2 regions of the Paenibacillus sp. MT124 genome follow, and region 2 is predicted to be linked to the other one. Evidence: predicted binding sites of a transcription regulator. Region 2 holds the regulator's gene; the other holds the start of a gene.

Region 1 (14,755 bases), 910 kb from region 2:
AAGAGTATCGTTTTGCCGTGCTGGGCAAGCTGGCGAATCTGCTTCCAAAAGTATCTTCGGGTCTCGGAGTCCAAGCCAACCGTAGGTTCATCGAAGAAGAGCAAGTCTGGGTCACCTGCCATGGCAAGGGCGAAGTTCAGACTGCGCTTTTGACCACCTGACAGCTTCTCAGCCCTTTTGTTCAGATCCTCAGGCTTTAGACCTGTCAAAGCTTCGATCTTGTCCGCATCCAGCGGGGTAGGATAGTAGCTGCGCACCATACGAATGATTTCCCGAACCGTAAGGCCGTCCATGACACTCACGTCCTGGAGCATGACACCGATGCGCTCGCGAACTTGTCTGTGACCTGGCGGCATCCCCAGGACAGTCACTTCTCCTGAGGAGGGAGTGGACAGGCCAAGCATCATGTTCATGGTGGTTGTTTTGCCTGCGCCGTTTGGGCCAAGGATGGCAATGATTGAGCCGCGGTTAATCTTCAGGGAAATAGGGCTGACGGCCAGCTTGCTGCCGAACCGTTTGCTGACTTGTTCAAGCTGTATGATGGTTGAATCGGTATTCATCTGTATTCACGTCCCTTGTCTGTTCTCTAAGATAATTCCATCTTACCGAACGAACTGTGACGGGATTAGTAAGAGTTGTCATGACTTTCAGGTGACAACTGTCATCTTTTACGCATGGAACGAGTGATCATGAAATATCATGAGTTGAGGCTTCCCTTTCTAGTAGGGAAGCGTGAAAGCTTGCGTTTTGGTAGAAGAGAGGAGAGGTTGTATACGTATACATGAAGTGGGTGTGATGTGGTTCACAATCGCGGCGAAGCGTTCTGTATCAATGGTCTTATCGTCTTGACCCAGGCGTATCCTTCAATTATAGTTGGTACGTAGGATTAAACTATTTTAGATAGATAAAGGTGGCTTGCGGCATGTCTGAGAAAATCTACGTTGGGGTCGATCTCGGCGGAACAGCAATCAAGGTCGGTATATGCAATGAACAAGGTCAGCTTATGCATACGTATGAAGGGCCGACAGAAGTGGATAAGGGCGTAGACACGGTCATCGCCAACATCGAGAAGTATGTCCGTCATATCGTGGCAGAATCGCCATATAGCTGGGAGCAGCTTGAAGGTGTAGGAGCTGGGGTAGCCGGGTTCACGAATGTACGCGAGGGTATTATCGTTCTCGCTCCTAACATCGGATTTCGGAATGTAGCCATTCGTTCGGTTCTGGAAGAGCGTCTGGGCAAGCCAGTCAAAATAGATAACGATGCTAACGTTGCTGCACTCGGTGAGGCTTGGGCAGGTGCCGGCAAGGGCGTGGATAATTGCGTATGCTACACGCTGGGTACAGGTGTTGGCGGAGGCTTGATACTGAACGGCAAAATCTATCAGGGCTTTTCCGGCATGGCGGGAGAACTGGGTCATGTCAGTGTTGTGCCTGATCTGGAAGCCATTCAGTGTGGTTGTGGTAAAATGGGATGTGTAGAAACGGTATCGTCCGCAACGGGCATTATCCGTATGGCTAAGGATGCAGTAGAACGCGGAGATCATACGTCACTTGCGCTTGTGGACAAAATTGCAGCCAAGGAAGTATTCGATGCAGCGAAAGCTGGAGATGAAGTGGCTCTGCGCATCGTAAATCGTGCTGCATTCTATTTGGGTAAATCCATGGCGGCTGTAGCTGCAGTCATAAACCCGGAAATGTTCATCATCGGGGGCGGTGTATCCAAAGCCGGTAATATCCTGTTTGACGAAGTACGTGCTGTATTTGCGAAACTGACACCTGAACCGCTGCAGGAGGGTGTTCAGATCCTGGAAGCAACTCTGGGCAACGATGCGGGAATTGTTGGCGCGGCAGGACTTCTCTTGCGTTCTTAGTAACCTCGGAACCATATGATTAGGCAGCAATATGATAAGGAGGGGACATTTATGCTTGAAGGTGAAGTTTCACCGGGCACAGGCGCCACGCTCATTATCATTACGGGCATGTCCGGAGCAGGCAAAACAATTGCGGTACAGAGCCTGGAGGATCTCGGCTTTTTCTGCGTGGATAATCTGCCACCGGTGTTGATTCCGAAATTTGCGGAACTGATTGAACAATCGAACGGCAAGATCGGTAAGGTAGCCCTCGTAATTGACCTGCGGGGACGGGAATTCTTTACGGCTTTATCCGAGTCTTTGAACTATATAAAAGATCATTTTACCATTCATTGCGAAATTTTATTCCTGGATGCAACTGATTCTGTCCTTGTACAGCGCTACAAGGAGAGCAGACGCAGACATCCACTGGCTCCTGAGGGAATGCCGCTTGACGGCATCCGTCTGGAGCGCAAGATGCTGGAGGAGCTTAAGAATTCGGCTACCCAGGTACTGAACACAAGTACGATGAAGCCGGCGCAGCTTAAAGAGCGGATTATTTCTCGGTTTTCTCATTTGGAAAGTCATATGCTGTCGGTGAATATCACGTCGTTTGGATTTAAATATGGCATTCCAATCGATGCGGATTTGGTGTTTGATGTTCGTTTCCTGCCAAATCCGCATTATATTGATCATTTGCGTCCGAATACGGGGCAGAATAGTGATGTATATGAATATGTCATGAAATGGCCTGAGACACAGTCGTTTTTGACCAAACTGCTCGATATGCTGCACTTCCTGATTCCGCAATATCGTAAGGAAGGCAAAAGTCAGGTGATTATCGGGATTGGATGTACCGGCGGCAAGCATCGTTCGGTAGCCATATCCGAATATTTGGGCAAAATGTTGGGAAGCAGCGAAACTGAAGCTGTTACCGTGAGCCATCGCGACGCTGACCGTGATCGTCATTGAAGAGGGTGAAGGGATGAAAGAAGCCGGACCACGAAGAGAACGTCCGAGAATTGTTGTAATGGGCGGCGGAACCGGGTTATCCGTGATGCTGCGCGGTTTGAAAGAGAAGCCGCTGGACATCACGGCCATCGTCACGGTAGCAGATGACGGTGGAAGTTCAGGCATCCTGCGCAACGAACTGCAAATGCCGCCTCCGGGCGACATTCGTAACGTGCTTACGGCGCTGGCTGATGTTGAGCCATTGCTATCGGATATGCTAAAATATCGTTTTAATACAGGCGCGGGGCTTGCAGGCCACAGCCTGGGTAATTTGATTTTGGCTGCAATGACGGATATTTCAGGCGACTTCGTAACCGCAGTGCGGGAACTTAGCCGCGTGTTTGCCGTTCGCGGTGAGGTTTTGCCGGCAGCCGGGCAGGCGGTTGTGCTGCATGCGGAGATGGAGGATGGCTCAATTGTTACAGGCGAGTCCAAGATCCCTGAAGCAGGCGGGCGCATTAAACGCGTTTTCCTTGAACCGGATCACGTGGAGCCGTTGCCAGAGGCTGTGGAGGCTATTCGCCAGGCAGATGCCATCCTGATTGGGCCAGGCAGCTTGTATACGAGCATTCTGCCTAACTTGTTAGTTCCCAAACTGGCAGAGGCTGTCGTCGAGGCAGAGGCCGTGAAGATGTTTATATGCAATGTGATGACACAGCCTGGAGAGACGGATAACTATACGGTGAGTGACCACCTCAAGGCGGTTCATGAGCACGTAGGGCATCAGCTCTTTGACTATGTTATTGTTAATAATGGTGAAATTCCGCTGCAGGTGCAGAATAGGTATGCGGAAAAAGGAGCCAAACCGGTTGTTTTGGATATGGATGTACTTAAAAGTTCCGGCTATCAGGTGGTTGCGGATACTCTGGTTCTGTTTAGAACCTATCTGCGTCATGATGCTGATAAGCTTAGTCACCACATCTATCAACTGGTACAAAATTGGATGTTACGGAAGAGGTGAAGTCCCATGTCGTTTGCAGCACAGACCAAAAAAGAATTAACCATGATTGAGAGTGAACCGTGCTGCGAAAAGGCGGAACTTTCAGCCCTCATCCGTATGCTAGGTGCGGTGCAGTTATCGAATAAAAAAGTGATCTTAGATATTTCGACGGAGAATGCCGCGATCGCAAGACGGGCATACTCTCTGCTTAAAAAGCATTTTCAAGTGCATACGGAATTGCTTGTCCGCAAAAAAATGCGGCTGAAAAAGAACAATGTATATATTGTTCGTATTCCGTCCATGGTACAGGAGATATTAAAGGATCTGTACATTGTATCGGAAGGCTTTTTGTTTACTCCAGGAATTAATCAGGAGCTGTTACGGAAAAACTGTTGTAAACGGGCTTATCTACGCGGCGCGTTTATGGCGGGTGGCTCGGTCAACAACCCTGAAGGATCCTCGTATCACCTGGAGATCGCATCCATGTATGAAGAGCACTGTCAGGCCCTCGTGGACCTGGCTAATGAATTTCATCTCAATGCCCGGTGTATAGAACGTAAAAAAGGATTCATCCTATACATTAAGGAAGGCGAGAAAATTATTGAGCTGCTCAGCATCATTGGTGCGCATCAAGCCTTGTTCAAGTTTGAGGATGTACGGATTATGCGGGATATGCGTAATTCCGTTAACCGGATCGTCAACTGTGAGACAGCTAATCTGAACAAGACGATCGGAGCTGCAGTAAGACAGATTGATAATATCAAGCTGCTGCAAAAGGAAGTCGGTTTGGAGTCTTTGCCTGAGAAGCTGCGTGAAGTCGCAGAGGTTAGACTGGCGCATCCTGACATTAACCTGAAGGAAGTTGGCGAGCTGTTAAAAGGTACCGTCAGCAAATCGGGTGTCAACCATCGGCTTCGCAAGATTGACGAGTTGGCTGAGAAAGTGCGGAATGAACGTCACGGTTAACGGATTTGGACCTGGTTGAATAGTCAGAATTGTTCTGGTTTTTTTTCTTCTAGTGTCCTGCGCGGGTTAATGGTATAATGTTATAAATATAATTGTGTATTTAATGTCTAGATTTCTAATAGGGGGTAAGTTTCCATGACAAAGCACCCGGTAGTTGTCCGTTTGAAAACGGGTCTCCATGCCAGACCTGCGGCACTGTTCGTTCAAGAAGCGAATAAGTACTCATCTGAAGTGTTCGTCGAGAAGGACGACAAAAAAGTTAATGCAAAAAGTATCATGGGGATCATGAGCCTTGCAATCAGTACTGGTACAGAAATCCAAATTAGTGCTGAAGGCGCGGACGCCGAACAGGCTGTAAACGCTTTAGTGAGTTTGGTGAGCAAGGAAGAACTTGAAAACCAATAAGATATGATTAACATGACATGAAGAAGTCCCGCAAGGGGCTTTTTTGCGTTATGGGCATAATCAAGTGCAACATTTTGGAAAATGTCTCCGTCTGTTAAGGTATCAAAATGCTTTGAGATTGAGATCTTAAATATAAGGAGGCTATGCGTAATGGGTAAACATTGGATGAAACCGCTTGGTGCGGTATTGGTGGCAGGAACATTGCTCGTTGGTGGTACAGCGTGGGTGTCGCCGGGGAATTATGCCTATGCTGCAGAAGTACAAGGGGTACAGCAAAATGTGATAAATGTCGTGGGTAAAGGTGAGATTCAGGTAAAGCCGGATATCGCTTATCTATCGATCGGAGTGAATAGCACGGCTGAGACAGCAGCCTCCGCCCAGAAGGCAAATGCCGCAAAAATTCAAAAGGTATCCAACCTGCTGAAGAATACGTGGAAAATCAGTGCAGACGACATTCAGACCAGTCAATTCTATGTACAGCCAAACTATACGTATAGCGATAAAGAAGGTCAGAAAGTTAAAGGCTATACCGCTCATCATACGCTGACGATTACGTACCGCGAAATGGACAAGATTGGTGAACTGCTGGATGCTGCTTCGCAGGCAGGTGCCAACAATATCGAGAATGTACGCTTTACGGTAGAAAATCCGGAAAACTTCGAAGCACAAGTGATCGAGAAGGCAGTAGCTAATGCAGAGGTGAAAGCAGGAGCGATTGCCAAGGCGGTTAAACGTCAATTGGGTGCTGTGTTGTCTGTAACTCAAGGTGATGCCAATGTGCCTGTGCTCTATGCAACAGAAAGTTCGACGGCCAAGGACATGGCAATGTCTGCTGCGGGTACAGAAATTGAAACAGGTCAGGTTAAAGTAAGCACAACGCTTAACATTACGTATGAAATGAAATAACTGTAGACGTAGATGAAGATATGAAGAGACTGTGTCCAATCGGGCAGGGTCTCTTTTGTTATATAGAGGAGCTTTAAAGGAGTTAGGCATTAACATCCCTACTTTAACGAGAATAATGAGGTTGATTTGATGTCTTTTTTGTATATTTGTTCGTGACAAAACCTTTACCAAATGGATTTGGATTGAACAACATTGTAACTGGTGCTGTAAACCTTTCCTGAATTGGGTTAATTATAATATAGAGGTGAGCGTATGAGATAAGCGATCAGGATACATACGCAATAAACCATAGGCAAATTCGAGAGGAGTTTTATATATGACATCATGGAAAAAGTGGACAAGTGCATTACTCGCGGCAGGAATCATTGTAGGTAGTGGGGCGGTATGGCAGGATAACTCCGTGCAGGCAGCTTCGGTTACTTCCAAAGTTACGGCATCCACAGATGTTACATTGAAGTCTGCAGGCAAAACATTGACACAAAAGGGACTTTTACAAGGTGGATCGACGTGGGTATCCCTCACTGCTGTTAAGGATGTGGCTGGTGGTACGTTAACCTATAACGCAAAAACAAAAGAGTACACACTGACTGCAGCGAATAACACGATGAAAATCAGCCTGGCGGATGGTGAACCGTCGCTAAGAGTAAATAATTATTATCCTAACGTTGAAGCGAAGCTGATCAAAGGACGTCTGTACATTCCATTTTCAGCGATGAGAGATTATTTGGGTGTTCAAGGCAGCTGGGATGGTAAAACCAAAACACTGGCACTGAGCAAAGTGAAGCAAAATAGCGTAAAAGTGAAATCAGCAACTGTGAAAGTCGACATCAAAAATGCTGAGGTAGATATTCAATATCCGCAGGTGAGTGGACTTGCTAGCGATGAAGCCGAAGCGGCTATCAACAAAGTATTGAAAGATGAAGTGGATACATTCGTAGCTGCTTTCAAAAAGCAAACGGCAGAATACGGAACGGCAGCAGCAAACCGTCCATATGCATTTGAGAGCACCTATGTGGTGACGTACAACGAAAACGGCGTGCTGGGATTGGTAACTCAGCGTTATGAGGATTATGCCGGAGCACACGGGATGACTACACGGACAGGTCACACCTTTGCACTGGATACAGGTAAAGAGCTAAGTCTTGATGATGTGCTGCAAAACAACAAGACGATGCGCGATACACTTGGCAAAAAGGTTGGTGAACAGCTTAAGGCTCGCGGTGGTTACCTGGACGGCTATAAAGGGCTGAACAAGGATCAGGACTTCTATGTAACGCCTACAGGCGTAGTCGTGTTCTTCCAACTGTATGAGTACACTGCTTATGCAGAGGGTTTCCCGGAATTCCCGTTTACGTACAAAGAGTTACTTCCTAAAGGCACACAGCCATTCAGTGGAATTGCAGCAGAGTAATTATTCGATATCATTCTAAAAAAAGAGCGCCCCTCGTCATGATCATGACAAGGGGCGCTTCTTCGTAGTATGAACAGGTCAATCGGCCAGTTCATATTCTCAATATACAGTTACCTCGGCTTATACGCCTTGGGAGCCAACGTTTTCGATGACTTTATCAATGATACCGTAATCGGCAGCTTCAGCAGCACTCATGAAGTAGTCACGGTCTGTATCTTTCTCGATGCGCTCCAGTGGTTGACCTGTGCGCTCAGCGATGATGCGGTTCAAGGTATCACGCATTTTCAGAATGCGGCGGGCGCGGATTTCGATATCCGAAGCCTGACCTTGTGCGCCGCCCAGCGGCTGGTGAATCATGATCTCACTGTTAGGCAGTGCAAAACGTTTACCTTTTGCACCTGCATTGAGCAAGAATGCGCCCATCGAAGCTGCCATACCTACACAGATGGTAGATACATCAGGTTTGATAAATTGCATTGTATCGTAAATGGCCATACCGGCTGTAATGGATCCGCCTGGGCTGTTGATGTATAGATGAATGTCTTTCTCCGGATCTTCCGCAGCGAGGAACAACATCTGTGCCATGATGGCATTCGCGACAACGTCATTTACATCGCTGCCTAGAAAGATAATACGATCCTTCAGCAATCTGGAATAGATGTCATAGGCGCGCTCACCGCGGTTGCTCTGTTCAACGACCATAGGAATATAACTCACGTGAAAAACCTCCTCGGAAATGTACATGGAATAGTGTATCTATTTAAACTGTTACCGTATTACCCACATCATAAACAATTTCAAACAAAAAGTCAAAGAAAGTCAAACTAACTTTGAAAAAAAAGAAACCTTTACGGTTCCATTGGTTAAAAGGGTTATGAGCTGCTAATCAAGAATGGCGCGCCCGCCAAGAATCGAACTTGGATCTCAGGCTTCGGAGGCCTACGTCATATCCATTGGACCACGGGCGCACGTTGATGTGACAGCAATAATGATTATAGCTCATGGAGTCCTGAATTGCAAGAGATATGATCAAGCTTATGGTTTGGAATGACCTGAAATTGATCATGATGATGAAGAATGGATAAAGAAAGCATTTAAGTAAATGCTAAGAGAAGTTTTGGACAGGTTGCATGAAGCACGATCCTGGAGTCAATAGAAGCGATATATAGATGAGAAATTTGATTTTCTTCTATATATGGTGTAAATGCGGCTGCACTTTCCGGTGGAAGTCGGAGATTGTGAAAATAAGCGCGTACATTGGCCCAAAACGTTGTGAAATAAGGCTTTTGAAACACTTGCATGTCACGTCAGTTTTAGGTAGAATAGACGTGGGACTTAAAAAGTTAACCCGGGACATTTTAGGGCCATGAAAGAGAGCTTGGAACGAGAAGCTTGCGGGAGTGGAAAGCATGCGAACGATTTTAGAAGTGCAAAAGCAGCTTCTGCCTGATCTCATGGATGTCTTGAAGAAGAGGTATACGATTCTGCACCAGATCATGTTATCGGATGTGATCGGGAGAAGGACGTTAGCCAATTCCATGCAGATGACCGAGCGGGTTCTGAGGGCTGAGACCGATTTGTTAAAGGCTCAGGGACTTATTGAAATTGACAGTGCAGGGATGAAGATCAGTGAGGCAGGGCATGATTTGCTGCAGCAGTTAGAGCCAGTAGCCAAAGAGCTGTTCGGATTATCCGAGCTGGAAGAACGCATCAAGCAAGCCTACGGTCTGCAAAAGGTAGTTGTCGTTCCCGGCGATTCGGACATTTCTCCATTTGCCAAACGGGAACTGGGTAAGGCTGGGGCAAAGGCTCTTAGTCAGGTAATGAATGATAACGACGTTGTTGCCGTAACAGGCGGATCAACAACGGCAGGAGTAGCAGAGCAGCTGACTCCGCCAACATCGCTGAAAGGTGTATGGTTCGTACCGGCACGCGGCGGATTGGGAGAAAGCCTCGAAATTCAGGCCAATACGATTGCATCGACAATGGCAAAACGGGTAGGAGCACAATACAAACTCCTGCATGTACCGGATTTGCTTAGTGATCATGCCTATGAATCGTTAATTCAGGACCCTAGCGTCCAGGAGATTCTTCAGCTGATCCGACAGTCACGCATCGTAATTCACGGAATCGGTGATGCCGTGGAGATGGCGCGAAGACGCAAACTTGCAGCGGAGATCATAGAAGAGCTTCAGGAGCAAGGAGCCGTATCTGAATCCTTCGGTTATTATTTTAACGATCAGGGTGAAGTGGTACATACCATGCTCACTCTGGGCATGCGACTTCAGGATATTGAACGGACCGATGTGGTGATCGGAATTGCGGGTGGCAAAAGTAAGGCGGCTGCCATTCATTCCGTACTGCGATTCGGACAGGAAGATATTCTGATTATTGATGAGGCAGCTGCCGAAGTCATCGTTGCCGAAATGGAATAAAGTTTTTCTTTTACCACAACTCTTGTTGTCTTGACGGACTTCACCGTCTGTCTTGAATATATAGCTTCATAAAAAAAATAAATCAAAACTTGGGAGGAACTTACTCATGATTAAAGTAGGTATTAACGGTTTTGGACGTATTGGTCGCTTGGCATTCCGCCGTATTCAAAATGTAGAGGGCATTGAAGTAGTAGCAATCAACGACTTGACTGACGCTAAAATGCTTGCTCATTTGCTTAAATATGATACAACTCAAGGTCGCTTCGATGGCGATGTTGAAGTACACGACGGCTTCTTCAAAGTGAACGGCAAAGAAGTTAAAGTACTGGCTAACCGTAACCCAGAAGAACTTCCTTGGGGCGACCTGGGCGTAGACATCGTTCTGGAATGTACTGGATTCTTCACAACTAAAGAAGCAGCTGAGAAGCACCTTAAAGGCGGCGCTAAAAAAGTTGTTATCTCCGCACCAGCTACTGGCGACATGAAAACCATCGTTTACAACGTAAACCATGAAATCCTCGACGGTACTGAAACTGTAATCTCCGGCGCATCTTGCACAACAAACTGCCTGGCTCCTATGGCAAAAACACTGCAAGACAAATTCGGAATCGTTCAAGGTTTGATGACTACAATTCACGCTTACACTGGCGACCAAAACACATTGGATGCTCCACACCCTAAAGGTGACTTCCGTCGTGCTCGCGCAGCAGCTGAAAACATCATCCCTAACACAACTGGTGCTGCTAAAGCAATCGGTTTGGTTATCCCTGAACTGCAAGGTAAACTCGACGGTGCAGCTCAACGTGTACCAGTAGCTACTGGTTCCCTGACTGAGCTCGTAACTGTTCTTGGACAAAAAGTAACTGCTGATGAAGTTAATGCAGCAATGAAAGAAGCTTCCGATCCACAAACTTTCGGATACACTGAAGACGAAATCGTATCTTCCGATATCCAAGGTATCACTTTCGGTTCCCTGTTTGATGCAACTCAAACTAAAGTTCTGACTGTGGGCGACCAACAACTGGTTAAAACTGTAGCTTGGTATGACAACGAAATGTCCTACACAGCTCAATTGGTTCGCACTTTGGAGCACTTTGCAAAAATGATTAAGTAATATCTGCAATAACATAGAGCGGAAACAGATGCTATTGTTTCCGCTCTTTATCTATCAACATTTTGCAAATTTCTCAAAAACACCAGGGTTGACAGGGGATTTGGGCTCCTGATCGGTCCACCAAATACATGGGTGCGGAGGAAATACAGATGAACAAAAAAAGTGTACGCGATATCGAATTGACAGGAAAACGGGCTTTTGTCCGTGTAGATTTCAATGTGCCGCTCGAAGATGGTAAAATTACAGATGACAAACGTATTCGTGCAACACTGCCAACGATCAACTTCTTGATCGAAAAAGGTGCGAAAGTCATTCTGGCAAGCCACATGGGTCGTCCAAATGGCGAGGTTGTTGAATCCTTGCGTTTGACTCCGGCGGCTGAGCGTTTGTCCGAGCTGCTTGGTAAAAAAGTGGTTAAAGCTGAAGATTCCATCGGTGAAACCGTTAAAGCGCAAGTTGCTGAACTGAACAACGGTGACGTATTGTTGCTTGAAAACGTTCGTTTCCATGCAGGCGAAGAGAAAAACGATCCAGAACTCGCAAAACAATTTGCTGAACTGGCTGACGTTTTCGTTAACGATGCTTTCGGAGCAGCTCACAGAGCACATGCTTCAACAGAAGGTATCGCTCACTTGCTGCCAGCAGTATCCGGTCTTTTGATGGAGAAAGAACTTGAAGTGCTCGGCAAAGCCATTTCCAACCCTGAGCGTCCGTTCACTGCAATCATTGGCGGATCCAAAGTTAAGGACAAAATCGATGTAATCGACAACCTGCTTAACATTGCAGACAACGTAATCATCGGTGGTGGTCTGTCCTACACATTCATGAAGGCTCAAGGCCACGAAGTAGGCCAATCCCTGTTGGATGAGTCCAAACTGGATGTAGCTCTGGGCTTCATCGAAAAAGCAAAAAAACTGGGTAAAAACTTCTATCTGCCAGTAGATATCGTCATTTCTGATGATTTCAGCGCTAACGCAAACACAAAAGTGGTTGAAGTTGGCGACATTCCTGCAGATTGGGAAGGTATCGACATCGGTCCTAAAACACGTGAGATCTATGCTGACGTTGTTAAAAACTCCAAACTTGTAGTATGGAACGGACCAATGGGCGTATTCGAAATCGAGCCTTTCTCCCACGGTACTCGTGCAGTGGCAGAAGCTTGTGCAACAACGGATGCTTACACAGTAATCGGTGGTGGCGACTCCGCAGCAGCAGCTGAGAAGTTCAAACTGGCTGATAAAATGGACCACATCTCCACAGGTGGCGGTGCATCACTGGAATTCATGGAAGGCAAAGTGCTTCCAGGCGTAGTTGCATTGAACGATAAGTAAGTTTTAAGCTATAGCATGAAGGAGTTGAAAACCATGAGAACACCGATTATCGCAGGTAACTGGAAAATGTTCAAAACGGTTTCCGAATCCAATGACTTCATTCAGGAAGTTAAAGGAAAAGCGGAAGTTGAAGGCGTGGAGACTGTAATCTGTGCGCCGTTTACGAATCTGCCTACATTGGTAGAGGCTGTGAAAGGCACAAACATCAAAATTGGTGCTCAAAATCTTCACTTTGAAGACAACGGTGCATTCACTGGTGAAATCAGCGGCGTAATGCTGAAAGACCTGGGCGTGGATTATGTAATCATTGGTCACTCGGAGCGCCGTCAATATTTTGCGGAAACCGATGAGACTGTCAATAAAAAGCTGCATGCAGCATTCCGTCATGGATTGACTCCGATCTTCTGTCTTGGTGAGACACTTGAAGAGCGTGAAGCGAACCAAACAAAAGACGTATGCAAAGTGCAAACGGAAGCTGCTTTTGCAGGTTTGTCTGCAGATCAAGCGGCACAAGTGGTTATCGCTTATGAACCAATCTGGGCGATTGGTACAGGTAAATCCTCCACATCCCAAGATGCGAATGAAGTTATTGCTTACATCCGCAGCCTGGTGAAGGATCTGTACGACGAGAAGGTTGCAAGTGCAGTTCGTATTCAATACGGCGGCAGTGTTAAACCAGAGAACGTAACAGAATACCTCGGACAAAGCGACATCGACGGCGCGCTTGTTGGCGGTGCCAGCTTGCAGCCGGCTTCGTTCATCGCGCTTGTTGAGGGGGCGAAGTAATGACAGCTCCAAAACCTGTAGCACTGATCATCATGGATGGCTTTGGTCTTCGTAACACGGTGGAAGGCAACGCAGTAGCGCAAGCCAAAAAGCCGAACTACGATCGCTTCATGAGCCAATTCCCACACACAACTCTCACTGCTTGCGGTGAAGCTGTAGGTTTGCCAGAAGGGCAAATGGGGAACTCCGAGGTAGGACACCTGAACATTGGTGCCGGCCGGATCGTATACCAGGATTTGACCCGTATCTCCAAATCGATTCGTGACGGAGAGTTCTTCGACAACGAAACACTTGTCAAAGCTGTGCGCGAAGCGAAACAAAACGGTAAAAAGCTTCACCTGTACGGATTGTTGTCTGATGGCGGCGTACATAGTCACATCGACCACTTGTTTGCCATGCTGGATCTGGCCAAAAAAGAAGAAATGAATGACGTTTATATTCATGCCTTCCTGGATGGCCGTGACGTTATGCCGGATAGCGGTAAAGACTTCATGAAGAAGCTGATCGCCAAAATTGAGGAAGTCGGTGTAGGACAAATCGCAACGGTTCAAGGTCGCTACTACGCGATGGACCGTGACAAACGTTGGGAACGTGTTGAGAAATCATATCGTGCCATCGTTTATGGTGATGGACCAAAATACAACGATCCACTCAGAGCGGTTGAAGAATCGTATGAGAAGTCCGTATTTGACGAATTCGTTGAGCCAACGGTTATCGTTAAAGCGGATGGTGAGCCGGTAGGTTTGGTAGAAAGCGGCGACTCCGTAATCTTCCTGAACTTCCGTCCTGACCGTGCGATTCAGCTGTCGCAAGTATTCACGAACAAGGATTTCCGTGGTTTCGACCGCGGTCCGAAATTCCCAGAAGGCTTGCACTTTGTCTGCCTGACGTTGTTCAGTGAAACGGTTGAAGGTTATGTGGCTTACTCGCCTAAAAACCTCGACAATACACTGGGTGAAGTTCTGGTTCAGAACAACAAGAAACAGCTGCGTATTGCTGAAACCGAGAAATACCCGCATGTTACCTTCTTCTTCAGCGGTGGACGTGATGTTGAGCTTCCAGGCGAAACTCGCGTGCTGATCAACTCACCAAAAGTTGCAACGTACGATCTGCAACCGGAGATGAGCGCTTATGAAGTAGCTGACGCATGTGTTCGCGAGATTGAAGCAGACAAACATGATGCGATCATTCTGAACTTCGCCAACCCGGATATGGTTGGACACTCCGGCATGCTGGAGCCTACCATTAAGGCGGTTGAAGTGACAGATGAGTGCATGGGACGTGTTGTTGATGCAGTGCTTGCCAAAGGCGGCGTTGTTCTCATCACAGCCGACCATGGTAACGCTGATATGGTATTCGATGAGCAAGGACGTCCGTTCACTGCTCATACAACGAACCCGGTTCCATTTATCGTTACAGATCCTAACGTAACCTTGCGTGAAGGTGGAATCCTGGCCGATATCGCGCCAACGATTCTGGACTTGATGCAGTTGCCTAAACCGGAAGAAATGACAGGTACTTCTGTTATCGCTACCCGTAAATAATTCGTTTAAATAGGTTGTTGAATAAGACAAAGTGGAACCTGGAACGAAGCAGGC
Region 2 (14,755 bases):
AACTGAATACATAGGTTGTGTAGAGGCATACCAGGGGAACTGAAACATCTAAGTACCTTGAGGAAGAGAAAACAATAGTGATTCCGTCAGTAGCGGCGAGCGAACGCGGAACAGCCCAAACCAGAGAGCTTGCTCTCTGGGGTTGTGGGACGTCTCACATGGAGTTACAAAGGAACCGGTTAAACGAAGAGGTCTGGAAAGGCCCGCCAAAGAAGGTAAAAGCCCTGTAATTGAAAGTCTGTTCCCTCCGAGACGGATCCCGAGTAGTGCGGGGCACGTGAAACCCCGTATGAATCCGGCAGGACCATCTGCCAAGGCTAAATACTTCCTAGCGACCGATAGTGAAGCAGTACCGTGAGGGAAAGGTGAAAAGCACCCCGGAAGGGGAGTGAAATAGAACCTGAAACCGTGTGCTTACAAGAAGTCAGAGCCCATTTTAGGGGTGATGGCGTGCCTTTTGTAGAATGAACCGGCGAGTTACGTTCCCGTGCAAGGTTAAGGTGAAGAGCCGGAGCCGCAGCGAAAGCGAGTCTGAATAGGGCGACATAGTACGTGGACGTAGACCCGAAACCGGGTGATCTACCCCTGTCCAGGGTGAAGGTGCGGTAACACGCACTGGAGGCCCGAACCCACGCACGTTGAAAAGTGCGGGGATGAGGTGGGGGTAGCGGAGAAATTCCAATCGAACTCGGAGATAGCTGGTTCTCCCCGAAATAGCTTTAGGGCTAGCCTCGGAAAACAGAGTCGTGGAGGTAGAGCACTGATTGGGTGCGGGGCCCGCAAGGGTTACCAAGCTCAGTCAAACTCCGAATGCCATAGACTTACTTCCGGGAGTCAGACAGTGAGTGCTAAGATCCATTGTCAAAAGGGAAACAGCCCAGACCATCAGCTAAGGTCCCCAAGTGTGTGTTAAGTGGGAAAGGATGTGGAGTTGCACAGACAACCAGGATGTTGGCTTAGAAGCAGCCACCATTGAAAGAGTGCGTAATAGCTCACTGGTCGAGTGACTCTGCGCCGAAAATGTAACGGGGCTAAACACACCACCGAAGCTATGGCTTGATGCTTGCATCAGGGGTAGGGGAGCGTTGTATAAGGGTTGAAGGTGTACCGTAAGGAGCGCTGGACATTATACAAGTGAGAATGCCGGTATGAGTAACGAAAAGATCAGTGAGAATCTGATCCGCCGAAAGCCTAAGGGTTCCTGAGGAAGGCTCGTCCGCTCAGGGTAAGTCGGGACCTAAGGCGAGGCCGAAAGGCGTAGTCGAAGGACAACAGGTCGAAATTCCTGTACCACCGTAAATCGTTACGAGCGATGGGGGGACGCAGTAGGGTAGTGACGCAGGCTGATGGATGCCTGTCCAAGCAGTAAGGCTGATGTGTAGGCAAATCCGCACATCGTAAGGCTGAGCTGTGATGGGGAGTGAAAATTACAGTAGCGAAGGTCATGATCTCACACTGCCAAGAAAAGCCTCTAGCCAGATGAAGGTGCCCGTACCGCAAACCGACACAGGTAGGCGAGAAGAGAATTCTAAGGCGCGCGGAAGAACTCTCGTTAAGGAACTCGGCAAAATGACCCCGTAACTTCGGGAGAAGGGGTGCCCCGGTAGTGTGAATAGCACGAGGGGGCCGCAGTGAAAAGGCCCAAGCGACTGTTTAGCAAAAACACAGGTCTGTGCGAAGCCGTAAGGCGAAGTATACGGGCTGACGCCTGCCCGGTGCTGGAAGGTTAAGGGGAGCGGTTAGGGAGTAATCCCGAAGCTGTGAACCGAAGCCCCAGTAAACGGCGGCCGTAACTATAACGGTCCTAAGGTAGCGAAATTCCTTGTCAGGTAAATTCTGACCCGCACGAATGGCGTAACGACTTGGGCGCTGTCTCAACGAGAGATCCGGTGAAATTTTAATACCTGTGAAGATGCAGGTTACCCGCGACAAGACGGAAAGACCCCATGGAGCTTTACTGCAGCTTGATATTGAATTTGGGTACGATCTGTACAGGATAGGTGGGAGCCTTTGAAGCATGAGCGCCAGCTTGTGTGGAGGCACCGTTGGGATACCACCCTGATCGTATCTAGGTTCTAACCTGGTGCCCTTAGCGGGTACGGGGACAGTGTCAGGTGGGCAGTTTGACTGGGGCGGTCGCCTCCTAAAGAGTAACGGAGGCGCCCAAAGGTTCCCTCAGAATGGTTGGAAATCATTCGAAGAGTGCAAAGGCATAAGGGAGCTTGACTGCGAGACCTACAAGTCGAGCAGGGACGAAAGTCGGGCTTAGTGATCCGGTGGTACCGCATGGAAGGGCCATCGCTCAACGGATAAAAGCTACCCTGGGGATAACAGGCTTATCTCCCCCAAGAGTCCACATCGACGGGGAGGTTTGGCACCTCGATGTCGGCTCATCGCATCCTGGGGCTGAAGTAGGTCCCAAGGGTTGGGCTGTTCGCCCATTAAAGCGGTACGCGAGCTGGGTTCAGAACGTCGTGAGACAGTTCGGTCCCTATCTGTCGTGGGCGTAGGAAATTTGAGAGGAGCTGTCCTTAGTACGAGAGGACCGGGATGGACGTACCGCTGGTGTACCAGTTGTTCCGCCAGGAGCACCGCTGGGTAGCTATGTACGGACGGGATAAGCGCTGAAAGCATCTAAGCGTGAAGCCCCCCTCAAGATGAGATTTCCCAGTATGTAAGACCCCTTGAAGACGACGAGGTAGATAGGCTGGGGGTGGAAGTGCAGTAATGCATGGAGCTGACCAGTACTAATCGGTCGAGGGCTTATCCAAATATGCAGGTTTTGATCGCAAGTTTTGTTTCGGATCTAGTTTTCAGAGAATAATCTCTGAAATGAAAATCGGTACAACACTCCAATGTGTGTATGATTTTCAGTTCCACAGACGCTGAACCATTCATCCACACCGATGTGTAGGACCGAATGGAACGCGAACGCATTTGGTAGACAAATGCTCGTTTGGTGGCGATGGCGGAGGGGTTCCACACGTACCCATCCCGAACACGACCGTTAAGCCCTCTAGCGCCGATGGTACTTGGACCGAAGGGTCCTGGGAGAGTAGGACGCTGCCAAGCAAAGAACCACTGCCGATGAAATTCGGTGGTGGTTTTTATTTTTGTTTTTCTTTGGTGCTTTTACTTTAATAGATTTAATTACATAGTTTCTTTCCGGGAGATGCATGCGCATCTCTTATTTGACTTTGTATCATACCTCTGACACACTCATAGAAGATACATACATCACACTTCAGGATACGATTGGAGCCACTTACTATTCTAGAGAACGGGGTGCAGAATTAACATGGACATTCGCAAGTTGACCGCAGAGGATTTTGAATCCAGTATTGCCCTCTCCCAGTATGCTTTTCAGTATGTATTAAGTGAGGAACGCAAAGAAAGACAGCGGCATCGATTCGCTTCACAGGATATCTGGGGCGTATATGAGGAAGCCGAGCTTGGTGCCAAGCTGCATATCATCCCTTTTCAAACCTACATTCATGGCAGAGCCTTTGAGATGGGTGGGATTGCTGGGGTGGCGACTTGGCCAGAGTATCGACGCAAGGGTTGGGTTGCTGGGCTTTTAAATCATGCGCTGGAAGAGATGAACCGGAATAAACAAAGCATTTCGTTTTTGCATCCATTCTCATTTGCCTTTTACCGGAAGTATGGATGGGAAACGTACATTGAATTTAAAAAATATAAAGTTCCTACCGCTCACTTGCCTGCGAAAAAAACTACACCAGGTACCATCCGGCGTGGTAATCCTGGTCTTGCAATATTGAAAGAAGTATACAGCGCCTATGCGGAACGTTATAACGGAACCCTCGTCCGTGATGATTCTTGGTGGGAGAACTCGGTGCTCACGGATGGAACCAGCCAGAAGGCTGTATATCTTGATGGGTCGGGACAAGCTCAGGGGTATCTTCTGTATGAGGTTAAGGAACGCAAGTTTGCCATAGATGAGATCGTATATCTCAATGAAGAAGCCAGACAAGCACTTTGGACCTTTATTGCAAATCATGATTCAATGATTGAAGAGGTGACGCTGCAGGCACCAGCGAGTGATACACTTGCCTTTCAACTGGATAATCCACGAATACAGCAGGAGATCGTACCGTATTTTATGGCGCGGATTGTAAGTGTGGAGCAATTTATTTCGCAATATCCTTTTGCAAGCCAGGATTCACCGGTACAGATTAATCTTCAGGTGGAAGATGCCCATGCTCCTTGGAATGAAGGCGTTTGGCAGCTGAATGTTGCGATGAATGGGACAGCCTCCATTTGGAAAACATCCGAAGCCGTCTTGGAAGATCAGACACTTAAGGTCAGCATTCAAGCACTTACAGCAATGCTTATGGGATATCGCCGACCATCGGAGATGGCCCAGATAGGTCGAATCCATGGCCCGGCAGAAGTAATTCATGCATTGGAGAAGGCAATCCCTGAACGGGAAACTTATCTGCTTGATTTTTTCTGAGTTGCTTGAATTGCTTATATCTAACGTCAATTTTAATTAGCTTGTTGTTTCTTTCAATATTTTCAGAAAAACAGTGCTACAGTGAGACAAACGAACTTCTCCGGCTTTTTTGGAGAGGTTTTTTTGTGTCCGGGGAATATTTCGTGTAAAATCGTAAAAAATGAATAGTGCCCCCACTTGGCAAAACCACAAAATATGCTATAATGTATATAAAGTCAAAGAAAGTCAAAGTCAACTGAAGGTTAAATACTTACGTAGCTTTCTTTCTACATTCCGGTGATGAGACACATTTCATGAACGATGCATATCATCGGAAAGAGGCAGTACCAAGAGGACCTTCGTGCGTCCTTGCTCTCCCGAATAAGCCAGTGGAAATCAAGATTCGTCGTTTCCCTGTTTGGTTAAATGGGTTGAGAAGGTGTACTCTGTGGGGGCGTGTGGGTCCTTATTGACTTAACGTTTCAGACAGTGGAGGATGAGTGGATGCGTAATATCTCTGATATTATCGAACAATATCTGAAGAGTATTTTGCATGAAAGTCCCGAAGGAATGGTTGAAATTCAGCGCAATGATCTTGCAGATCAATTCTCATGCGTACCATCCCAGATCAACTATGTAATAAGCACACGCTTTACTCTTGAAAAAGGATATTTGGTCGAGAGTAAACGTGGTGGCGGCGGTTATGTTCGTATACAGCGGATCGAATTGCCGGCCCACTCTGCTCTGCATAATCATCTGCACCATAGCATCGGGGATGAGATTGGACAGACAGCTGCCGAAGGCTTGATATATCAACTGGAAGAAGCACGTTTCCTGAGTAAAAGGGAAGCCGGGTTGATGCGTGCAGCTGTATCAAGAGAAATTTTATTGGTCAAACTTCCTTACCGGGATCAAATTCGTGCCAGAATGTTAAAGGCGATGTTAATATCTTTGCTCGGTAAATGAAAACCTATCGGGATCAAGGAGGTACATCCTAAATGCTGTGCCAAGAATGCGACAAACGTCCGGCAACTCTTCATTTCACCAAAATCGTGAATGGAGAAAAGACGGAATTCCATATTTGTGAGACATGTGCCCGTGAAAAGGGAGAAATGATTCCGGGAACATCGAATGGATTTTCCATTCACAATCTGTTGTCCGGGTTGCTTGATTTCGAACCTAAGAATGGAAATGCCGGGGCTCCCCCTGCTCAGACTCTTCGCTGTGAAGAGTGCGGCATGACTTACTCACAGTTTAGCAAAATCGGCCGATTCGGCTGCAGTTCTTGTTATAAATATTTTGACAGTCGTCTGGATCCGTTATTCAAACGGGTTCATGGCAGCACAACCCATGTGGGCAAAGTGCCTGCACGAGCTGGTGGTCGCATTAAAGTGAAGCGGCAGATTGCCGACCTGAAGCGCGATCTTCAGGAGAGTATCGCCCAGGAAGAATTTGAAGAGGCAGCTCAGATCCGTGACCAGATCAGGGAACTTGAAAAAGAAATAGCTCAGGAGTAGAGTTTGTCATGAGTAGGAGGGACGCGTAATGCCTAATCTGCGCTTTACAGAGAAGGCGCTCAGCGACTGGATGCGCAGTGAAGCGGCTGATTCCGAAATCGTCATTAGCAGCCGTGTCCGGATCGCACGTAATCTTCAGCATTACCCATTTCCAATGCTTGCTTCCAATGAGCAATCGGAAGAAGTGCTGAATAAGCTGAGCGAAGTACTTCAATATGATGACGTTCATGCCTTTGGAGATTTCCACACCTTGGACCTGATGGATATTGATGATCTCGATAAGCGGGTGTTGGTGGAGAAACATCTGATTAGCCCCAGTCTTGCGAACGAATCAAAAAATGGTGCGGTTATTCTTAGTGAGGATGAATCCGTCAGTATTATGATTAACGAAGAAGACCATCTTCGTATCCAATGCCTCTATCCGGGGTTTCAGGTAAAAGAAGCCTGGGAGAAAGCTTCCGCCATAGACGATGCTTTTGAAGCGCATGTGGATTATGCTTTTGATGATCGCAGAGGTTACCTGACCAGCTGTCCTACCAATGTAGGTACAGGGGTAAGAGCATCTGTAATGATGCATCTGCCTGCTCTCGTGATGACACAGCAGATTGGACGCATTTTGACAGCTGTTTCTCAAGTGGGGTTAACCGTGCGTGGGATATATGGCGAAGGCAGCGAAGCGATGGGCAACCTTTTCCAAATCTCCAATCAGATTACGCTTGGACAGACGGAACAAGAGGTTATCGATAATCTGCATAGCGTAGTGCTTCAGATGATTGGGCATGAACGTAATGCCAGAGAGCGGTTGATTTCCGACTCCAGACTACGGATTACCGATAGAGTGATGCGTTCATATGGGATTTTGTCCCACGCCGCCATTATGGATTCCAAGGAAGCTGCGCAGCGTCTCTCGGATGTTCGCTTAGGTGTAGATCTGGGGCTGTTGAATGGATTGTCCATTACGGTAATGAACGAGTTAAACGTGATGACACAACCAGGCTTTTTGCAGAAAACATTCGGAGAAGATATGCGCACAGATGAGCGTGACATCTACCGGGCTCAGTTGATTCGTGATACGATCAATGCAGCCAATCAATCCTAGTAATTGTTTTCTTCAGATTTAATATTAAAGGTTTCATGCCGCATCTGCGGCTTTATATAAAACGGGCATTGGACTAAATGCCAAATGACTTTATTCGCAGCATGGCTGCAAACAAGAATGATATGAATTATACGGCGGGATCTTGATCAAGGCCCACGTTTTATCCAAAACCATGGAGGTGCAGGAGATATGATGTTTGGAAGATTTACGGAACGGGCCCAAAAGGTGCTCGCACTCGCGCAGGAAGAAGCTGTCCGTCTCGGTCATAATAACATCGGTACAGAGCACATTTTGCTCGGCCTCATTCGTGAAGGCGAAGGCATCGCAGCCAAAGCGCTGATCGGCCTGGGACTCGGATTGGAAAAAATTCAAGATGAAGTAGAAACGCTGATTGGCCGCGGCCAAGAGCAACCTACGAACATTGCATATACGCCACGTGCGAAAAAAGTAATTGAACTGTCCATGGATGAGGCTCGCAAATTAGGCCACACCTATGTAGGAACAGAGCATATCCTGCTCGGATTGATTCGAGAAGGCGAGGGCGTTGCAGCACGCGTGCTGAACAACCTTGGTATTAGTTTGAACAAAGCACGTCAACAAGTGCTGCAATTGCTTGGCAGCAGTGAGGCTGTATCCAGTCATAATGGAACGCCTGCTAATGTAAGCACACCAACACTGGACAGTCTGGCACGTGATCTTACCGCATATGCGAAGGAGAACAACCTGGATCCGGTTATCGGCCGCAGTAAAGAAATTGAGCGTGTCATTCAAGTATTGAGCCGTCGTACCAAGAACAACCCGGTATTGATCGGTGAACCTGGTGTAGGTAAAACAGCGATTGCTGAAGGTCTTGCACAGAAAATCATCGCCAACGAAATTCCGGAGACATTGCGCGACAAACGTGTCATGACCCTGGATATGGGCTCTGTTGTTGCCGGAACGAAGTACCGTGGTGAGTTTGAGGATCGCTTGAAAAAAATCATGGATGAGATTCGTCAGGCAGGTAACATTGTCCTGTTCATCGACGAATTGCACACCCTGATCGGTGCAGGCGGAGCTGAGGGCGCCATTGATGCTTCAAACATTTTGAAACCGGCTCTGGCTCGTGGAGAATTGCAATGCATCGGTGCAACTACCTTGGATGAATACCGCAAATATATCGAGAAGGATGCAGCGCTTGAGCGTCGTTTCCAACCGATTACCGTAGATCAGCCTTCTCCGGAAGAAGCCATTCAAATTTTGCACGGATTGCGTGATCGTTATGAAGCTCACCACCGTGTGAAAATTACGGATGAAGCGATTGTACAGGCGGTTAAATTGTCTGACCGTTACATCACAGATCGTTTCCTGCCAGACAAAGCGATTGACCTGATTGATGAAGCGGGTTCCAAAGTAAGATTGAACTCATACACCATTCCGCCGAACCTTAAACAACTGGAAAGCCGTCTCGAAGATATCCGTAAGGAAAAAGACGCAGCGGTCCAAAGCCAGGAGTTCGAAAAAGCAGCAGCTCTGCGTGATACGGAACAAAAAATCCGTGAAGAGCTGGATGTAACGAAGAACCAATGGAAAGAAAAACAAGGTCGTACCGATTCCGAAGTAACGCCTGAGGATATCGCACAAGTGGTAGCCAACTGGACAGGAATTCCGGTAAACAAGCTGAAAGAAGAAGAGACTCAACGCCTGATGAATCTGGAATCTATCCTGCATGAACGTGTCATCGGTCAGGATGAAGCCGTGAAATCAGTCAGCCGTGCGGTTCGCCGTGCTCGTGCTGGATTGAAAGATCCAAAACGTCCAATGGGATCCTTCATCTTCCTCGGTCCTACAGGGGTAGGTAAAACGGAGCTGGCTCGTGCGCTTGCCGAAGCGATGTTCGGCGATGAAAATGCAGTGATCCGGATCGACATGTCCGAGTATGGTGAGAAGCACTCGACTTCAAGACTCGTTGGAGCGCCTCCAGGATATGTTGGTTACGAAGAAGGCGGTCAGTTGACAGAGAAAGTTCGTCGCAAACCGTATTCCGTAGTCCTGCTCGACGAGATCGAGAAAGCACATCCGGAAGTATTCAACATCTTGCTGCAAGTGCTTGAGGATGGTCGTCTGACAGACTCCAAAGGTCGTGTCGTGGACTTCCGCAACACATTGATCATTCTGACATCCAACGTGGGTGCCGAAGCGATTAAACGTAACTCTACACTCGGCTTCACAGCAGTTGTAGATGCAGGTGCGGATTACGATAACATGAAGGGTAAAGTCATGGATGAGCTGAAGAAAAGCTTCCGTCCAGAGTTCCTTAACCGGATTGATGAGATCATCGTATTCCACTCTCTTGAAGAGAAACACATTGCTGAGATTGTCTCCCTCATGAGCGAGGAGCTCCGGAAACGTCTGCGTGAATACGAAGTCGACTTCGAGCTTACAGACAACGCCAAGGCCTTCCTGGCCAAAGCTGGCTTCGATCCAGCTTACGGTGCTCGTCCGCTTCGCCGGGCAATCCAGAAGCATATCGAAGACAAATTGTCTGAAGAATTGCTTACAGGTACGGTAACCAAAGGCGATTCGTTGTTGATCGACGAAGAGAATGGTGCACTGTCTGTAACCAAAAAGGAAGCTGTTGTTCCTTCCAATGAGGAAATCGAAACCAAATAAGCAAATTTCAAACCTGAGAAATGGTTTATGATCCTTTCCGGCTTCGGCCGGAGAGGATTTTTTATTTTATTGTTGTTCAAGGAACATCTGTAAAGTTTACGATAATCCTTTACGAAAAATCTCAAACAATGGTAAACTTTTATTAACCCTGCACGTCAGAAATTCAGGGCAAAATTCGTCGAAAAATGCAAAATGCTGTTATAAAATAAATCCTAGGAGTGCTGAAGTGGCCAAAGTTAAAACCAAGTTTCAATGTACGGAATGTGGTTATGAAGCCCCCAAATGGTACGGCAAATGTCCGGGGTGTCAGTCATGGAATTCCATGGTGGAAGAAACTGAAACGGTTGTCAAAACACAAGGGAGAAATTCCCCCCTCTTTGACAGTAAAGATAAACCGCTTCCCATCATAGATATAGATAGCGGTCAGGAACCGCGAGTGCAGACTGGAATCGGAGAGCTGAACCGGGTATTGGGCGGTGGAATTGTTCCGGGTTCTCTCGTGCTGGTAGGCGGAGATCCAGGAATCGGAAAATCAACGCTGATGCTGCAAACCTCGCATGCTCTAACGCATTCGGGTCTGCGCGTGTTATATGTTTCGGGTGAAGAATCGGTGAAACAGACCAAATTGCGGGCTGATCGTCTGGATGCACTCTCTCCTGAACTGTATGTGCTGTGTGAAACAAATATGGAACGTGTTGAGGAAGCGGTGGAGCAGATCCAGCCGCATTTTCTTGTCATCGACTCTATTCAGACGGTTTATCTTCCAGAAGTCACCAGTGCACCCGGTAGCGTAGCACAGGTAAGGGAATGTACTTCCCGGTTTATGCGGATCGCCAAAGGCCGAGGCATTGCAACCGTGCTTGTGGGGCATGTTACGAAAGAAGGGGCTATTGCTGGTCCCCGTATGCTTGAACATATGGTGGACTGTGTTCTTTACTTTGAAGGGGAACGTCATCATACGTATAGACTGTTACGTGCGGTTAAAAACCGTTTCGGTTCAACCAATGAAATTGGTATTTTCGAAATGGGCGAAGATGGCTTGCGTGAAGTGGGCAATCCTTCCGAACTCTTTTTGTCGGAACGACCGCTCGGTGTAGCGGGTTCTACAGTAGTTGCAAGTATGGAAGGCACTAGACCGATGCTGGTTGAGCTGCAGGCACTCATCTCTGCAACACATTTCCCGTCTCCCCGCCGTATGGCAACAGGGATAGATCATCACAGGCTGAACCTGATTATTGCCGTGCTTGAGAAGCGGATGGGCATGTTTTTGCAAACGCAGGATGCGTACCTGAATGTGGCCGGGGGAGTTCGGCTCGATGAACCGGCGGTGGATTTGGCGGTTGCCGTCAGCATTGCATCCAGTCTGAGGGATGTGCCGACCAAGCCAGATGACGTAATATTTGGCGAAATTGGTTTGACAGGTGAGGTTCGGGCCGTATCACGGGCTGAACAACGTGTGAAGGAAGCCGAGAAACTGGGCTTCAAACGAGTCATTTTACCGGAGAAAAGCTTAAAGGGCTGGAAACATCCTCGCGGGATACAACTGATCGGTGTGAATACCGTGGCAGATGCACTAGCGGTTGCTTTAGATTAGGGGGCATAACAAGATGAAAGATTCGAGCCAACTGGATAATATGAATGAATTGTTGAGGCTGATCGCACCAGGTACACCTTTCCGCGAAGGTCTGGAGAACGTGCTGCGCGCCAAGACGGGGGCACTGCTTGTTGTAGGATACAGCCCTGAAGTAATGGAAGTGGTCGACGGGGGGTTCTCGATCAATTGCGATTTCTCCCCCAACTATCTATATGAACTTGCCAAGATGGATGGTGCCATCATTCTTAGCGAGGATTTAAAGCGTATTCTGTATGCCAACACCCAGCTTATTCCGGATTCCTCCATCTCTTCCTCTGAGACAGGGATTCGTCACCGGACAGCAGAACGTGTAGCCAAGCAAACAGGCAAATTGGTCGTATCCATCTCGCAGCGCCGGAATATTATTACCTTATATCAGGGAACGCTTAGATATTCGCTCAAGGAAATTGGAGTTATTCTGACGAAGGCTAACCAGGCGATTCAAACGCTGGAGAAGTACAAAGCTGTACTTACCCAATCCCTTACGAATCTAAGTGCCTCGGAGTTCGAAGAACTTGTCACGATCCCTGAAGTGGTAAATGTCATTCAGCGTACGGAAATGGTGATGCGCATCAAAACGGAAATCAAGCGCTACATCCATGAACTTGGGAATGAAGGACGACTGATCTCCATGCAAATGGAGGAACTGGTTGGAACAACGGAAGAAGAAGCGTGGTTGCTGTACAAGGACTATGCACGAGACGATAGTGACGAGAAGATTCGCGAAATTATCGTGGGCCTCAAGCGACTGTCGGATGATGAATTGCTGGATGCACATCACATCGTCCGTCTGCTCGGCTATCCTTCATCGGCTGCTACATCGGAAGATTCGGTTGCACCGCGCGGATATCGGGTATTGAATAAGATACCACGCCTTCCGAATGTCATTATTCATAACCTTGTGGACCAATTTGAACAATTGCCGCATGTGATCATGGCAACGATTGAAGAGCTGGATGAAGTCGACGGTATTGGTGAGGTACGCGCCCGGACCATTAAAGAAGGGCTGAAGCGTCTGCAGGAGCAAATGTTTATCGACAGACAAATGTAATCCAGAGCTATCAGTATAGGTTTGCCTAGCCTATAACGGCCCTGAAGATGATGAGGTGAAACAACCATGTTAACCAGATTCATTCCGAACCTCTTTACCTTGGGTAATCTGTTTCTTGGAATGATGGCGATACTGCTTGCAATTGATGGGAATTATAGCCTGGCTGCGATTATGGTGATTGTGGCGATGCTGCTGGATGGGTTGGATGGCCGGGTAGCGCGTGCACTCAATGCCCAAAGTGAATTTGGCAAGGAGCTTGACTCTTTGTCTGACATGGTTTCGTTTGGTGCAGCCCCGGCACTCATTATGTTTATGGTTTCCTTCCAGGATGCATCACCGGTTCTCGCCTGGATCGCTACGGCAAGCTTCCCCATTTGCGGAGCCATTCGGCTGGCACGCTTTAATGTAAGACCCGGAATTCCCGGATACTTTACAGGCCTGCCCATTCCGGCAGCTGGAGGTGTGCTTGCAACGCTGACGTTGTTTAACAAGGATATTGGTCCCGTGAGCATGATGATAGCTACATTGTTATTATCCTATCTGATGGTCAGCTCGCTTAAATATCCGAATTTCAAAAAGGTCGGTTTGCCGCGAAAAGCGATCTGGATCGCCCCTTGGGTTGTTGTATTCGCTGTAGCGGTTGCTGTCATTTTTCCGGAACAGCTGTCGAAGCTAATCTTTATTCCACTGGTACTGTACGCTCTATATGGAATGAAGCATAATATGCGAACGGCAGCCTCCCGCAATCGGGCGAAGAAGCGCAAGGAAGAGAAGTCTTCTCGTCCTTCCGATCGGTAATGGTTTATTGATTGGCATACTTGCCTTGGATGAATAAGAAAAAGCACGCATTCTCCTTTTAGGAGCGTACGTGCTTTTTTTGTTGATTCGAATCTATACGGTACCTGCTCTTGTACGGCAACTTCGCCAATCATTTACGACAAATTGAACATCCCTAACGTCGAACATTTCTGTGACTCGTGATTCACGACTTCTTCCATGTTGATATCCAGCAGATTGCAGAGAGCTGACATATAAAACAGGTTCCGCCCCAATTCGGAGCTGATGACCTCTTTGCAATTCTCGCACAATTCACCTTCCACATGCGTTTCCAGCAGGCCCTTGGTTTGAGCCATACCGCTCTCGGGGGCATATTTCTGCTTGGTGGCGTGCAGCTCAATGCAGCCGCATTCGGTAATGGCCTTGGACACGGCACGATTGACAGAAGCTCCGGCTTGTCCTGTTTTGGACAGTACGTCAATCAGACTTCGATGACGCAGCAACAGCTCGGAAACCTGATCCTGAAAAGCCTGTAAACTTAGCGTACTCATTTTGCTACTCACCTCGGGATATGAATTGAATTCATTATATGCCAATAATTTACCTTCTTTCAACTGACGATTGCAAACATTTCCAAAAAGTTCTTGCAACCGGGATTAGCAATCCAACAATTGGATCATACTGGATATGAAGATGAAGGACAATTAAAGGAGGTGCAGGGACATATGTGGAAAAAAGGCATTTTAACTTTTACAGGATTGTGCGGTGCATGGTTTGGCTACACGGCATATCATCTGGCAGGAAAATCCGTCCCGTGGATGGCTGAATGGATTCAGTCAGCAGGGCTGCTGGGGGCAGGAGTAGCAACGGCACTGGGCGCTGTATTGTTTATGGCTGTATGTAATATTGGTGGAACCTTGCTGGCAAGCAGACTGCAAAATGGGATTGATGCTTTGGCTAAAATACCGATGAACGAACTGGCTGCTGGTGCAGCAGGTACCGTTGCAGGGTTACTGGTAGCCTTGCTGCTCTATCCATGTCTGACTTGGCTGGGAGCAGCAGGAGAGGTGCTTCAGGTGGCTCTGACGGCCGTGAGCGGTTATTCAGGGTACATGCTAGCCATGGCGAAGAAAGACGACCTCGCTGCATTCTGGATGTCTGGGCGATGGGGGCACCCCGAGCTGGATGAAGACAGACGGATGGAAGAACACAAGATTTTGGATACCAGTGTCATTATTGATGGCCGTATTGCAGATATATGCAAGACCGGGTTTATCGAAGGTACAATCGTAATTCCGGAATTCGTCCTGGAAGAACTTCAGCATATTGCAGATTCCTCGGATCTGCTGAAGCGGAATAGAGGACGGCGCGGACTCGACATTTTGAATAAAATCCAAAAAGAACTCGACGTGAAGGTACTCATTTACGAAGGGGATTTCGAAGAAATATCGGAAGTGGACAGCAAGCTGGTCAAACTTGCCAAAGTGCTTCAGGGCAAGGTCGTTACCAATGACTTTAACCTGAACAAGGTTTGCGAGCTCCAGGGTGTATCTGTACTGAACATCAACGATCT

Evidence for each region. Region 2 encodes CtsR, which represses protease genes until heat stress. Its sites were predicted from a motif close to ATGGTCAATAAAGGTCAAACA; they were not measured.
Region 1: a site for CtsR is predicted at 8,297-8,317, ahead of clpP (ATP-dependent Clp endopeptidase proteolytic subunit ClpP). Genes of this name have one in related genera too.

Annotation. Positions count from the first base shown of each region.
Region 1 covers NZ_CM179500.1:180,973-195,727, forward strand. Annotated here, with positions in the region: gene AC3RCI_RS00890 (ABC transporter ATP-binding protein) at 1-560, opposite strand, end outside; gene AC3RCI_RS00895 (ROK family glucokinase) at 923-1,873, shown strand; gene rapZ (RNase adapter RapZ) at 1,925-2,824, shown strand; gene AC3RCI_RS00905 (gluconeogenesis factor YvcK family protein) at 2,838-3,824, shown strand; gene whiA (DNA-binding protein WhiA) at 3,831-4,769, shown strand; gene AC3RCI_RS00915 (HPr family phosphocarrier protein) at 4,905-5,174, shown strand; gene AC3RCI_RS00920 (SIMPL domain-containing protein) at 5,325-6,080, shown strand; gene AC3RCI_RS00925 (PdaC/SigV domain-containing protein) at 6,397-7,491, shown strand; gene clpP (ATP-dependent Clp endopeptidase proteolytic subunit ClpP) at 7,612-8,208, opposite strand; tRNA gene AC3RCI_RS00935 (tRNA-Arg) at 8,385-8,459, opposite strand; gene AC3RCI_RS00940 (sugar-binding domain-containing protein) at 8,901-9,926, shown strand; gene gap (type I glyceraldehyde-3-phosphate dehydrogenase) at 10,033-11,040, shown strand; gene AC3RCI_RS00950 (phosphoglycerate kinase) at 11,190-12,371, shown strand; gene tpiA (triose-phosphate isomerase) at 12,405-13,157, shown strand; gene gpmI (2,3-bisphosphoglycerate-independent phosphoglycerate mutase) at 13,157-14,701, shown strand.
Region 2 covers NZ_CM179500.1:5,763,007-5,777,761, reverse strand. Annotated here, with positions in the region: rRNA gene AC3RCI_RS26280 (23S ribosomal RNA) at 1-2,771, shown strand, start outside; rRNA gene rrf (5S ribosomal RNA) at 2,956-3,072, shown strand; gene AC3RCI_RS26270 (GNAT family N-acetyltransferase) at 3,299-4,474, shown strand; gene AC3RCI_RS26265 (CtsR family transcriptional regulator) at 4,958-5,419, shown strand; gene mcsA (protein-arginine kinase activator protein McsA) at 5,452-5,970, shown strand; gene mcsB (protein-arginine kinase McsB) at 5,999-7,069, shown strand; gene clpC (ATP-dependent protease ATP-binding subunit ClpC) at 7,259-9,721, shown strand; gene radA (DNA repair protein RadA) at 9,948-11,315, shown strand; gene disA (DNA integrity scanning diadenylate cyclase DisA) at 11,329-12,405, shown strand; gene pssA (CDP-diacylglycerol--serine O-phosphatidyltransferase) at 12,472-13,203, shown strand; gene AC3RCI_RS26230 (nucleoside triphosphate pyrophosphohydrolase family protein) at 13,338-13,733, opposite strand; gene AC3RCI_RS26225 (PIN/TRAM domain-containing protein) at 13,908-14,755, shown strand, end outside.